Regions from separate parts of the Nonomuraea sp. NPDC048826 genome, predicted to be linked through region 1. Evidence: predicted binding sites of a transcription regulator. Region 1 holds the regulator's gene; the other holds the start of a gene.
The links. The regulator HrcA, encoded in region 1, represses chaperone genes, less so after heat shock. The targets are predictions, from matches to a motif close to TTGGCACTCTCNNNNNGAGAGTGCCAA.
Positions count from the first base shown of each region.

Region 2: groES (co-chaperone GroES) is a predicted target of HrcA. The motif match lies at 5,005-5,031, and genes of this name have one in related genera.

Region 1 is NZ_JBICUQ010000003.1:288,987-295,157, reverse strand. Features, by position in the region: gene ACGFI7_RS11900 (nitrate- and nitrite sensing domain-containing protein) at 1-619, shown strand, start outside; gene dnaJ (molecular chaperone DnaJ) at 814-1,956, opposite strand; gene hrcA (heat-inducible transcriptional repressor HrcA) at 1,968-2,987, opposite strand; gene ACGFI7_RS11885 (hypothetical protein) at 3,605-4,165, shown strand; gene ACGFI7_RS11880 (DUF3097 domain-containing protein) at 4,184-4,993, shown strand; gene ACGFI7_RS11875 (DUF4870 domain-containing protein) at 4,990-5,619, shown strand; gene hemW (radical SAM family heme chaperone HemW) at 5,612-6,171, opposite strand, start outside.
Region 2 is NZ_JBICUQ010000001.1:435,443-441,613, reverse strand. Features, by position in the region: gene ACGFI7_RS02415 (helix-turn-helix domain-containing protein) at 386-1,399, shown strand; gene ACGFI7_RS02410 (DUF5319 domain-containing protein) at 1,436-1,813, shown strand; gene ACGFI7_RS02405 (hypothetical protein) at 1,774-1,929, opposite strand; gene ACGFI7_RS02400 (sigma-70 family RNA polymerase sigma factor) at 1,926-2,561, opposite strand; gene groL (chaperonin GroEL) at 2,911-4,530, opposite strand; gene groES (co-chaperone GroES) at 4,605-4,919, opposite strand; gene ACGFI7_RS02385 (methyltransferase domain-containing protein) at 5,212-6,171, shown strand, end outside.

The DNA of each region.
Region 1 (6,171 bases):
CATCAGCGCGCTGCAGCGCAACGAGTCTGACCCGGCGGTGCTGGCTCGGCTGTGCGAGCTGGACCGCCTGACCAGCCGCCTGCGCAGGAACGCCGAAAGCCTGCTGGTCCTGACGGGCAAGCGGGGGCAGCGGCGCTCGTCGGAGCCGGTTCCGGTGGACGAGGTCCTGCGGTCGGTGCTGGCCGAGATCGAGGACCATCACCGGGTGGCGTTGCGGGTGGTGGGCCGGGCGTACGTGCGGGGGCCGGTGGTGGCGGAGGTGGCCCACATGCTGGCCGAGCTGATGGAGAACGCGCTGGGCTACTCGCCGCCGGACACGGAGGTGAACGTGGTGGCCCGGGCCGACGAGGGCGAGTGCCGCATCACGATCTCCGACCACGGGGTGGGCATGACGGCCGCGGAGCTGGAAGCGGCGAACGCCCGGCTGCGGGGCGAGCAGAGTTTCCTGGTCGCGCCGACCCGTTGTCTGGGCCACCACGTGGTGGGCAGGCTGGCGGAGCGACTCGGCGTCCGGGTGGCGCTGCACGACTCGGCGGGCTGCGGCGTGACCGCCCGGGTGGCCCTCCCGGAAGAACTCCTGGCCGCACGCCCGGCAGAACTCGTCAGAGGCACCCGATGACTCACACCACTTCAGGACCCCGCCCACTCCCGGATCGGCCCACCCGGGAACCAGCCGCTCCGGGATGGGCCTGCTCAGGGGCGAGCACCGTACGGGCTGGGGCCTGTTAGGGCCAGCCCCGTACGGGACGGTCCCGCAACGCGCGCGACCCGCGCCCACCTCGGCGGACGATGTGGGCGCGGGTCGTGAGAAGGTCAGCGGCCGTTGAAGGCGTCGCGGAGGCGGGAGAAGAAGCCCTGCTGGCCCGGCGCGAACTTGCCCGGTGGGCGTTCCTCGCCGCGGAGCTTGGCCAGCTCGCGCAGGAGCTCCTCCTGGGCGGGGTCGAGGCGGGAGGGGGTCTCGACGTTCACGTGGATGAGCAGGTCGCCGCGGCCGGTCTCGTTGAGACGCTGGACGCCGCGCCCGTACATGGTGATGACCTGCCCCGACTGGGTGCCGGGCCGGACGTCGATCTCCTCGGCGCCGTCGAGGGTCTCGACCGTGAGGACGGTGCCGAGCGCGGCGGCCGTCATCGGGATCTGGACGGTGCAGTGGAGGTCGTCGCCGCGCCGTTCGAAGATCTCGTGGGCTCGTTCGACGATCTCCAGGAAGAGGTCGCCGGGCGGGCCGCCGCCGGGGCCGATCTCGCCCTCGCCGGCGAGCTGGATGTGGGTGCCGTCCTCGACGCCCGCGGGGATGCGCACCTTGATCGTGCGGCGGGTGCGGACCCGGCCGTCGCCCGAGCACTCCTGGCACGGGTGGCGGATGATGCTGCCGAAGCCGCCGCACTGCGGGCACGGGCGGGTGGTCATGACCTGGCCCAGGAACGACCGGGTGACCTGGGAGATCTCGCCGCGGCCGTTGCACATGTCGCAGGTGTCGGGGTGGGTGCCCGGGGCCGCGCCGGCGCCCTGGCACACCTCGCACAGCACGGCGGTGTCGACGGCCAGCTCGCGGGTGGTGCCGAAGGCGGTCTCGCGCAGGTCGAGCTCCACCCTGATGGTCGCGTTGCGGCCGCGGCGGGCGCGCGAGCGCGGGCCGCGCGCGCCGCCGGTGGCGGTGCCGAAGAACGCGTCCATGATGTCGCTGAAGGGGAAGCCCGCGCCGAAGCCGCCGCCCGGGGCACCCGCCCCGGCGCCGCCGAAGGGGTCGCCGCCCAGGTCGTACATCTGGCGCTTGTTCGGATCCGACAGCACCTCGTAGGCCTGCGTGATCTCCTTGAACCGCTCCTGAGTGGCGGGATCAGGGTTCACGTCAGGGTGCAGCTCGCGGGCCAGCCTGCGGTAGGCCTTCTTGATCTCTTCCTGACTGGCGTCACGGCGCACCCCGAGGGCGGCGTAATAGTCGCTGTTTGCCACTTATCGACCTCTTAAGATGCAGCCAGAATCTGGCTGACGTAGCGTGCCACCGCGCGCACGGCGCCCATCGTCACGGGGTAGTCCATCCTGGTGGGGCCCAGCACGCCGAGCCGGGCCAGTTGGTTGTCGCCTTGACCGTATCCCGTCGCGACGATGGACGTGCCCCGCAAACCTGTGTAGGCGTTCTCCGATCCGATGCGCACGGTGAGGGCGGAAGGTGTGTCTGAGGAAGTCTCGCCGAGCAGGCGCATGAGCACCACCTGCTCTTCCAGTGCTTCGAGCACGTCGCGCAGGCCGATGCTGAAGTCGGCGCCGGCGAGGTTGGCCGCCCCGGCGAACACGATCTTCTCGTCGTGCCGTTCGACCAGCGTCTCCAGCAGGACGGACAGGATCGTGGCCATCGCCGGCCGCTCCTCGATCGGCAGCCGCTGGGGCAGGTCGGCGACCAGCTCGGGCACGCTGCTCAGGCCGCAGCCGTCGAGGCAGTCGTTGAGCACCCCGCGCATGTGGGCGATGCGGTGCTCTTCGACGACCTCGGGCAGCTCGACCACGCGCTGCTCGACGCGGCCCATGTTGGTGATCAGCACCAGCATGACCCGGCGGTCGTGGAGCGGCACCAGCTCGACGTGGCGCACGGTCGAGCGGTTGAGCGTCGGATACTGCACGACGGCGACCTGGCGGGTGAGCTGCGCGAGCAGCCGCACCGTGCGCATGACCACGTCGTCGAGATCGACCGCCCCGGCGAGGAACGTCTCGATGGCCCGGCGTTCGGCCGCCGACAGCGGCTTGACCTGGGAGAGCCTGTCGACGAACAGGCGGTAGCCCTTGTCCGTCGGCACGCGCCCCGCGCTGGTGTGGGGCTGGGTGATGTAGCCCTGCTCCTCCAGCGCGGCCATGTCGTTTCTGACGGTCGCCGGTGAGACCTTCAGATTGTGACGCTCGGCGAGCGCCTTGGAGCCCACTGGTTCGTTGGTTGACACGTAGTCTTCGACAATGGCGCGGAGCACCGCGAGTTTACGATCGTCGAGCACGTGCGCACCTCCTACCGCGACTTTCAGGGAAACGCCAGGCCTAGCACTCTGTGTTCCCGAGTGCCAAGTGTACGGCCCTCGTTCACGGGGTGCGATAACACCGTTGTCCTCGTTGCTGCTGGCGTGCGTCAAGGACAAGCCTCACACTTGCCGACATGACCGACAAATCGCCCCAGCCGCCCGTTGATCCACCCTCCGGTCAGGGTTCTCCTTTCGGCCAGCCGCCCCCTCCCGAGGGTGAGCCTTCCCCGTACGCCCCGCCACACCCCCAATCCGGCCCGAATCCGTACGGACCGACACCCGAATCCAGCCCGTACAGACCCCAGCCTCAGTCGGGCCCCTACGGACCGCAACCGCAGTCGAACCCGTACGGCCCGCAGGCCGGTCCCTACGGAGCCCCGCCCCAAGCGGGCCAGTACGGAGCCCAGCCGCAGTCCGGCCCCTACGCTCCCCCGCCGCAGTCCGGTCCGTTCGGAGCCCAGCCGGGCCCCTACGGACCGCAGCCCGGGTCCGGGCCCTACGGCGGCGACCCGTACGGGCAGCCGCAGCAGTTCGGCCAACCCCCCTTCGGCCAGCCGCCGTTCGGGCAGCCGCCGTTCGGGCAGCCCGGGGCGCGGGTGGACGGCAAGGAGCTGCGCCCGCGCCTGTGGTGGATCGCCGCCGCGTGGGGCGTCGCGCTCGCGTGCGTCGTGGCGGGCGTGACGCTGTTCGCCACCGGCTTGCCGGACACCGTCGAGGACCTGGTCCCGTCCAAGACGTTCGCCCCCGGTGAGACGGTCACGGTCGCGCTGGACCCCGCCGACAGGCCGGCCGTCTACATCGCCACCGAGGGCCGGGCCACGTTCGAGTGCGAGATCTCCGGCGGCCCCGGCCAGGCGCGGCTGGTCAACTCGCCGGCCAGCCAGACGATCAGGCTGGGTTCCCGTACGTGGGAGCAGATCCTGCTGGTCAACGCGCCCGCCGCGGGTGACTACCAGCTCACCTGCGCCGTCCAGGAGCAGGGCGACATCCAGTTCGGCGTGGGCAAGGACCTGCTCGCGGCCGCCGGGGGCGTCCTGGGCGGGGTGGCGGCGCTAGTGCTCATCCCCGGCGCGGGCGTGCTCGTCGCGATCATCGTGACGGTGGTCGTCCTGGTACGGCGGCGCAGCCATCGCAAGCGCCTCGCGGCCGTCGGGTGATTTGCTACGGTCCCCGGTGTGTACGACGGTGATGTTCTCGCGGGAAACTGGCGGCGTCCGGGCAAGGGGAAGATCCCCCAGGTGCCCGCAGAGCCCGACCTCGTCGTGGAAGACGCCGAGAGCGGGTTCTGCGGCGCGGTGGTGGCCTGCGACAAGGAGGCGGTGACGCTGGAAGACCGCTTCGGCAAGCGGCGGCTGTTCCCGCTGGCGCCGGCCGCCTTCCTGCTGGAGGGTCAGGTCGTGACGCTGGTGCGGCCGCCTGCCGAGGCGCCGCGAGGGCCCGCGCGCAGCGCGTCCGGGTCGATCGCCGTCCAGGGCCTGCGGGCCAGGGTCGCCCGGGAGAGCCGCATCTACGTCGAGGGCGTCCACGACGCCGCGCTGGTGGAGAAGATCTGGGGCCACGACCTGCGGGTCGAGGGCGTGGTCGTGGAGTACCTGGAGGGCGTCGACGACCTGCCCGCCATCGTCGAGGAGTTCGGTCCTGAGCCGGGGCGCAGACTGGGAGTGCTGGTCGACCATCTCGTCCCCGGCTCCAAGGAGAGCCGCATCGCGGCCCGGGTGACCTCGCCTGACGTGCTCGTGGTGGGTCACCCGTACGTCGACATCTGGCAGGCGGTCAAGCCGTCCAAGCTCGGCATCCGGGCGTGGCCCGAAGTGCCGCGCGGGGTGCCGTGGAAGGAGGGCGTCATCGCCGCCCTGGGCTGGCGGATGGAGCCGGCCGACGCGTGGCGCCGCATTCTGGGCGCCGTCTCGACCTACGCCGACCTGGAGCCGGAGTTGCTCGGCCGGGTCGAGGAACTGATCGACTTCGTTACGGAGACACCATGAGCCAGGATCCGCACCAGCAGCCGCCCGACGACGACGCGACCCGCCGCCCTCCCTCCGGCGAGCCCCAGCAGGGCTACGGCCCCCAGCCGGGGTACGGTCAGCAGCCCGGCTCGCAGCCCGGGTACGGGTACGGTCAGCAGCCCGGGTCCCAGCCGGGATACGGCTACGGTCAGCAGCCCGGGTCCCAGCCGGGATACGGCTACGGGCAGCAGCCGCAGCCGCCCTCCGGTTACCAGCCGCCCCCGTACGGCTACCCCGCTCCCCACCAGCAGCGCCCGCACGTCCCCGGTGTGTACGGCCCGCGCCCCGGCACCGACGACACCACCATGGCCATGCTCGCCCACCTGCTGGGCCTGCTGGTCTCCTGGGTCGGCCCGCTGATCATCTACCTGATGAAGAAGGACGAGTCCCCGTACGTCAGGGACCAGTCGGCCGAGGCGCTGAACTTCCAGATCACCATGTTCATCGGCTACATGATCGCCGGCATCCTGACGATCCTGGTGATCGGTTTCCTGCTGCTGCCGATCGTGTGGGTCGTGGCGTTGATCTTCCAGATCCAGGCGGCCATCGCGGCGCAGCGGGGCGAGAACTACCGCTACCCGGTCAACATCCGTCTGGTCACGTGAGCAGGTCGCGGACCAGCGCGTCGGCCAGCAGCCGGCCGCGCAGCGTGAGCACCATGCGCCCCGCCTTGAACGCCTCCGGCTCCAGCAACCCGTCGGCGAGCGCCGCCGCGACCTTCGGCCGCGCTCGCGGCGCCACGCCGGCCAGCGGATAGCCGGAGTCGAGGCGCAGCTCCAGCATGAGCCGCTCGGTGTCGCGGTCCTCGTCGGTGAGCTCCTCGCGAGCGTGCGCGGGAGACCGGCCGCCGGCCAGGCGCTGGGCGTACGCGGCGGGATGCTTGACGTTCCACCAGCGGGTGCCGCCGACGTGGCTGTGGGCGCCAGGACCGACGGCCCACCAGTCGCCGCCAGTCCAGTAGAGCAAGTTGTGACGGCAGCGGGCGGCGTCGGTGGTGGCCCAGTTGGACACTTCGTACCAGCCGAACCCGGCCTCGCCGAGCATCTCGTCGGCGATGAGGTAGCGGTCGGCGGCCACGTCGTCGTCGGGCATCGGCAGCTCGCCGCGGCGGATCCGGGCGGCCAGGCGGGTGCCGTCCTCGACGATGAGGGAGTAGG
Region 2 (6,171 bases), on a different contig from region 1:
GCCTGATTAGGCCAAGTCTAGAGGGTGACTGCAAAACGCACGGATGCCGGGAGGACGAGGACCCCCACGGTTCGTCGTACTCCCGGCATCGAAAGAGCCGGAGGGCGGACGGTCGGTGTCACCGCCCACCCTCCGGCCACCGGCACCCGGGTCGGAGAGCGCGCGCCCTGCCACCGAACCCCCCTCCGCGTCCTGATGGCTGGCACTGCTCCGGCCGCACAAGGAGCACCGACGCTCTGTTAAGCCTGCGTCACTCTTCGGCATACCGCAACGTGAAAACGTGCAATTGCACGAAGTTGCACCGCCTCCGGCACAACCGGCGGACAAGGGCGCCATGCCGGGTTATCCTCACGGCACGCCGTATCCCCCAACGGAGCCCGCCACGATGCGCAACGAGCAGCAGAGTCTGGCCGATCCGCTCGAAACGCTGGGTCTGGATCCCACCCAGAGGGCCCTCTACACGGCGATCCTGCGCCTGCACCGCGCCACCCGCAGTCAGCTGGCCGAGGCCATGAACGGCCCCGTCGACACGGTGGGCAGCCAGCTCGACGACCTGGTCAGGCTGGGGGTGGTCGACGAGCAGTCGGGCGAGTATCTCGCCCGGCATCCCGCGGCCGCGCTGGGCCGGCTGGTGGCGCAGCGGCTCGACCGGCTGGCCGAGGAGAGCCGCAGGATCGACAGCGCGCTGGGCTCCATCCGCACCCTGATCCGCGACTACGACATGGGGCGCGACTACCGCAGCGGCCCGTTCCCCGTCGAGCTGGTCAGCGGAGCCGACGTGCTGTACGAGAGCGTCATGGGCATGGCGGTGCAGGCGCCGCCGCTCACCTTGCTGGTCGCGATCCCCGACGGGCGCACGATGACCGACTTCGCCCGCAAGTTCGCCGACCTGTGGATCGACGCTCAGGAGCGCGGCCTGATGGAGGTGCGCGCCATCGTGCCGGTCGGGGTGCTGCCGCTGCCGGGGGTACGCGACGCGATGACGCGCGTGATCGAGGCCGGGGGCAGCATGCGCACGCTGGACCGGGTGCCGAGCTGGTTCATGACGGCCGGGCCGGAGGCGGCCGGCCTGCCCGCCCGCTGGGGCGGCAACCTGCCCGAGCTCGCGTACAACTTCTACCTGCTCCGCACCCCGATCGTGGTCGGCATGCTGACCTCGCTCTTCGAGGAGCTGTGGAGCCGGGCGGTCCCGCTGCCGTGGGGCCGCAGGGGCGACGCCACGGTCCAGGTGGTCCGCCTGGCCGCGCAGGGCCTGTCCGACGAGACGATCGCGCGCCAGCTCGGCGTGTCGGTCCGTACGGTGCGCGCGAGGTTCGCCGAGGCCATGGCGGAGCTGGGCGCGCAGTCACGCTTCCAGGCGGGTGTGGAGGCGGCCCGGCGCGGATGGCTGGGTCAATGACCACCGCAGCCGCCGCCTCGGTCATATGGTGGGAAGGTGCCGGAAGACGTGCCCCGCGACCCGTTCGCGGATGATCCCAACGACCCGTCGTCCGCGATGGGCCGGCTCGACGACGCCGAGCCGCTGACCGCCGAGGAGCGCGACGAGGCGATCACCGACCTGGCCGACGTGGAGGTCTTCCGCTCCCTGCTGGAGCCGCAGGGGGTGCTGGGGCTGGTGCTCGACTGCCCGGAGTGCGGCGAGCAGCACTTCTTCGACTGGGATCTGCTGCGCGGCAACCTGCGCCAGATGATCGAGCAGGGCCGGCCCCAGGTGCACGAGCCCGCCTTCCACCCTGACCCGGCCGACTACGTCACCTGGGAGTACGCCAGAGGTTACGTCGACGGTGTCATCGACACCGAGGAACGCCGCTGATCGAGGACCTCGCCGACGAGGATGGCGAGCACCCGCGCGGCGGGGTCGTCGCGGTCGGGCGGCTCTCCGGCGGCGAGCGCGTCCAGCAGCGCGTCGCTCTCTTCCTCTGGCGTCAAGCGGACTCCAGCTCGGCCATCTGCCTCAGCCTGGCGAGCGCCCGGTGCTGGGCGACGCGTACGGCGCCTGGTGACATGCCGAGTACATTACCGGTCTCCTCGGCCGACAGCCCAGACACCACCCGCAACAGCAGCAGCTCACGTTGGTTCTGCGGCAGCCGCGCGAGCAGCCGGCGGGCGTGCTCGACCTCGATGTAGCGGACGACGGTCTCCTCCGGCCCCGGCCCGTCGTCGGGCCCGTCGGGCAGGTCCTGCGTCGGCACGGCCGAGCGCACGGAGCTGCGCAGCGCGTCGGCCACCTTGTGCGAGGCGATGCCGAACACGAACGACGCGAACGGCCGCCCCATGTCGCGGTATCGCGGCAGCGCGGACAGGACCGCGATGCACACTTCCTGAGCCACGTCATCGGCGATGTGATATTGCCCTGACACCCTGCCCAGCCTGGCGCGGCAATAGCGCACCACCATCGGACGCAACTCGCCGAGCAAGGATTCGATCGCACTGCGATCACCCTGCACGGCGAGGCTCGTCAGTTCTCTTAGGTCGGAGTCATCCGTCCGTGCCGGAAGTCTCGACGCGAGCCTTACCCCAATTTTGGCGTCGGCGACGCTTCCCTCGCTCACGATAGGCATGATGCCCGCGTTGATCCGGCCTGTCGTCATGGCGAACGGCTACGGATTGGTCACATTGACGCGACGATAACTCTCGGTAATCACTTGATCACACTAAGCCTTTGAGTGTGACGCGATATTTCATCGAATAACCCGCTATGCACGACATTTGTCAGACGGAGACGCATAGCACCGGCAGATGGTTTACCCAATTTATCCGACATTCTCCATCAAGATGCGTCGCACGCAACATGACATACCACTAGCCATTCGAAAGAAGGTGCGATGCGAATGCGCCCGGAGCCGAGGTCCGAAAACGGCGACGGCCCGCACCGGAACCGGTGCGGGCCGTGAGGAGCCGGAAGGGGGATCAGTGGCCGTGGCCGTGACCGTGACCCTGGCCGGCGGCCGGGGCCTCCTCCTCGGGCTTGTCGACGACAAGCGCCTCGGTCGTGAGCAGCATGCCCGCGATCGACGCCGCGTTCTGCACGGCCGAACGGGTGACCTTGACCGGGTCGATGACGCCCTGGGCGATCAGGTCGCCGTACTCGCCGGTGGCGGCGTTGAGGCCGTTGCCGGCCGACAGCTCCGACACCTTGTGCGTGACGACGTAGCCCTCGAGACCGGCGTTCTCGGCGATCCAGCGGGTCGGCTCGACCAGGGCGCGGCGCACGATGTTGACGCCGGTCGCCTCGTCGCCCGACAGGCCGAGGTCGTCGATCTCCTTGGAGACGTGGATCAGCGCCGAGCCGCCGCCGGAGACGATGCCCTCCTCGATGGCGGCGCGGGTCGCGGAGATCGCGTCCTCCAGGCGGTGCTTCTTCTCCTTGAGCTCCACCTCGGTGGCGGCGCCGACGCGCAGCACGCACACACCGCCGGCCAGCTTGGCCAGGCGCTCCTGGAGCTTCTCGCGGTCCCAGTCGGAGTCGGACTGCTCGATCGCGAGCTTGATCTCCTTGACGCGGTCCTCGATGGCGGCGGCGTCACCGGCGCCGTCGACGATCGTGGTGTTGTCCTTGTCGATCACCACGCGACGGGCGGTGCCGAGCACCTCCAGGCCGACGTTCTCCAGCTTGAGGCCGATCTCCTCGCTGACGACCTGGCCGCCGGTGAGGATGGCCATGTCCTGCAGCATCGCCTTGCGGCGGTCGCCGAAGCCGGGGGCCTTGACGGCGACGGAGGTGAAGGTGCCGCGGATCTTGTTGGTGACCAGGACGGCCAGGGCCTCGCCCTCGACGTCCTCGGCGACCACGAGCAGCGGCTTCTTGGTCTGCGCGACCTGCTCCAGCAGCGGCAGGAAGTCCGCGATGGAGGAGATCTTGCCCTGGGTGAGCAGGATGTAGGCGTCCTCCAGGACGGCCTCCATGCGCTCGGTGTCGGTGACCATGTAGGCCGACAGGTAGCCCTTGTCGAACTGGAGACCCTCGGTGAACTCCAGGTCCATGCCCATGGCGTTGGACTCTTCGACGGTCAGCACGCCGTCCTTGCCGACCTTGTCGAACGCCTCGGCGATCAGCTCGCCGATCTTGGCGTCCTGGGCGGAGATCGTCGCCACGTTGGCGATCTCCTTCTTGTCCTCGACCGGCCGGGCGGAGGCGAGCAGCTTGTCGCTGACCTCCTTGGCGGCCCGGTCGATGCCGCGCTTGAGCGACAGCGGCGAGGCGCCGGCCGCCACGTTGCGCAGGCCCTCGCGGACCATGGCCTGGGCCAGGACGGTCGCGGTGGTGGTGCCGTCACCCGCGATGTCGTTGGTCTTGGTGGCCACTTCCTTGGCGAGCTGGGCGCCGAGGTTCTCGTAGCGGTCATCCAGCTCGACCTCGCGAGCGATGGTGACGCCGTCGTTCGTGATCGTCGGGGCACCGAACTTCTTGTCGATGACGACGTTGCGGCCGCGGGGGCCGAGGGTTACCTTCACGGCGTCCGCGAGGGCGTTGACGCCGCGCTCGAGCGCGCGACGGGCGTCCTCGTCGAATTCCAGGATCTTCGCCATTTTGCTGAAAGTCCTCTCCTGGCGTCGAAGGCCCCGGGTGCCCTGCTAGGCGCCCGGGGCCCGACACATCCGGCTTACTTCTCGATGATCGCGAGAACGTCGCGGGCGGAGAGCACGAGGTACTCCTCGCCGCCGTACTTGACCTCGGTGCCGCCGTACTTGCTGTAGAGGACGATGTCGCCCTCGCTCACGTCGAGCGGAATCCGCTTCTCGCCGTCCTCGTCCCAGTTGCCCGGGCCCACCGCGAGGACCTTGCCCTCCTGCGGCTTCTCCTTGGCGGTGTCGGGAATGACCAGGCCGGAAGCGGTGGTCTGCTCTGCCTCAAGCGGCTGCACCACGATGCGGTCGCCGAGCGGCTTAACGGGAACCTTGGTGGCGGTCGTCACGATCGGACCTCCCCTTCAGATTTGACTGATTAGAAGAGGCGACCAGCTGGGCCTGCCGTCGCGGGTGCCAGACCTGCCTCGTCGCACGTTGGCACTCTCAAGGGGAGAGTGCCAACAGGAAACATATGCAAGAGGGGCTTGACAGTCAACACGAACGCGTCTGCTCAGAGCGATCGCGAGCGAGGTCGCCCCCGCGTCGGAGGCGCCTGGGGTCCCAGCTTACGGCCGCGGACGCCGCCCCCGGGCCGACACGCTGACCCGGGACGGTCCCGTACGGGCGATACCGTCGGATGTCGTGGATCTCGACGCCTTCACCGCGCTGCTGACCCCGCGAGGCCGGGCGGCGCTCGCCGAGGCGGAGGCGCTCGCCGACGCCGACCCCGTCGCCGTTGCGACCCGCATGCGCAAGAGCCACGACGCCGCGCTCACCTCGGCCGCCCTCACCCAGGCCCGGCTGCGCGAGCGGGCCAGGGCCAAGTTCGGCGCCGACGCCGCGCGGATGTTCTTCACGCCCCACGGCCTGGAGCAGGCGACCCGGGCCGAGGTCGCCGCGCACCGAGCGCGCCGCCTGGGCGCCGCCCCCGGGCTGCGCGTGGCCGACGCCTGCTGCGGCATCGGAGGCGACCTGCTGGCCCTGGCCCGGGCCGGGTGCGCGGTGGACGCCGTCGACACCGACCCGCTCTCGGTCGCCGTGGCCACGGCCAACGCCGAGGCGCTCGGGGTGGCCGACCTGGTGACCGTACGGGTGGGCGACGCGGCCGAGGTCCGGCCGGAGGCGTACGACGTGCTCTTCGCCGACCCCGCCAGGCGCACCACCCGGGGCCGGACGTTCGACCCGCTGGCCTACTCCCCGCCCTGGCCGGTGGTGCTCGACCTGCTGGGCCGGGCGCGGGCGGGCTGCGTGAAGGTCGCGCCGGGCATCCCGTACGAGTTCATCCCGGACGACGCCGAGGCCGAGTGGGTCTCGTACAAGGGCGAGGTGAAGGAGGCGACGCTGTGGACCGGCCGCGCGCCGGGGACGGCGCGGCGCGCCACGCTGCTGCCGGGAGGGCACACGCTCACCGCCACCGGCGTGCGGGCGGCCACCGGTCCGGCCGGACGGTACGTGTACGAGCCCGACGGGGCGGCCGTCAGGGCGCACCTCGTCGGCGAGGTGGCCGAGCTGGTGGGCGGATGGCTGCCCGACCCGATGATCGCCTACATCTCGGGCGACGAACCGGTCGACACCCCCTGGGCCGCCCGCTACGAGGTGCGG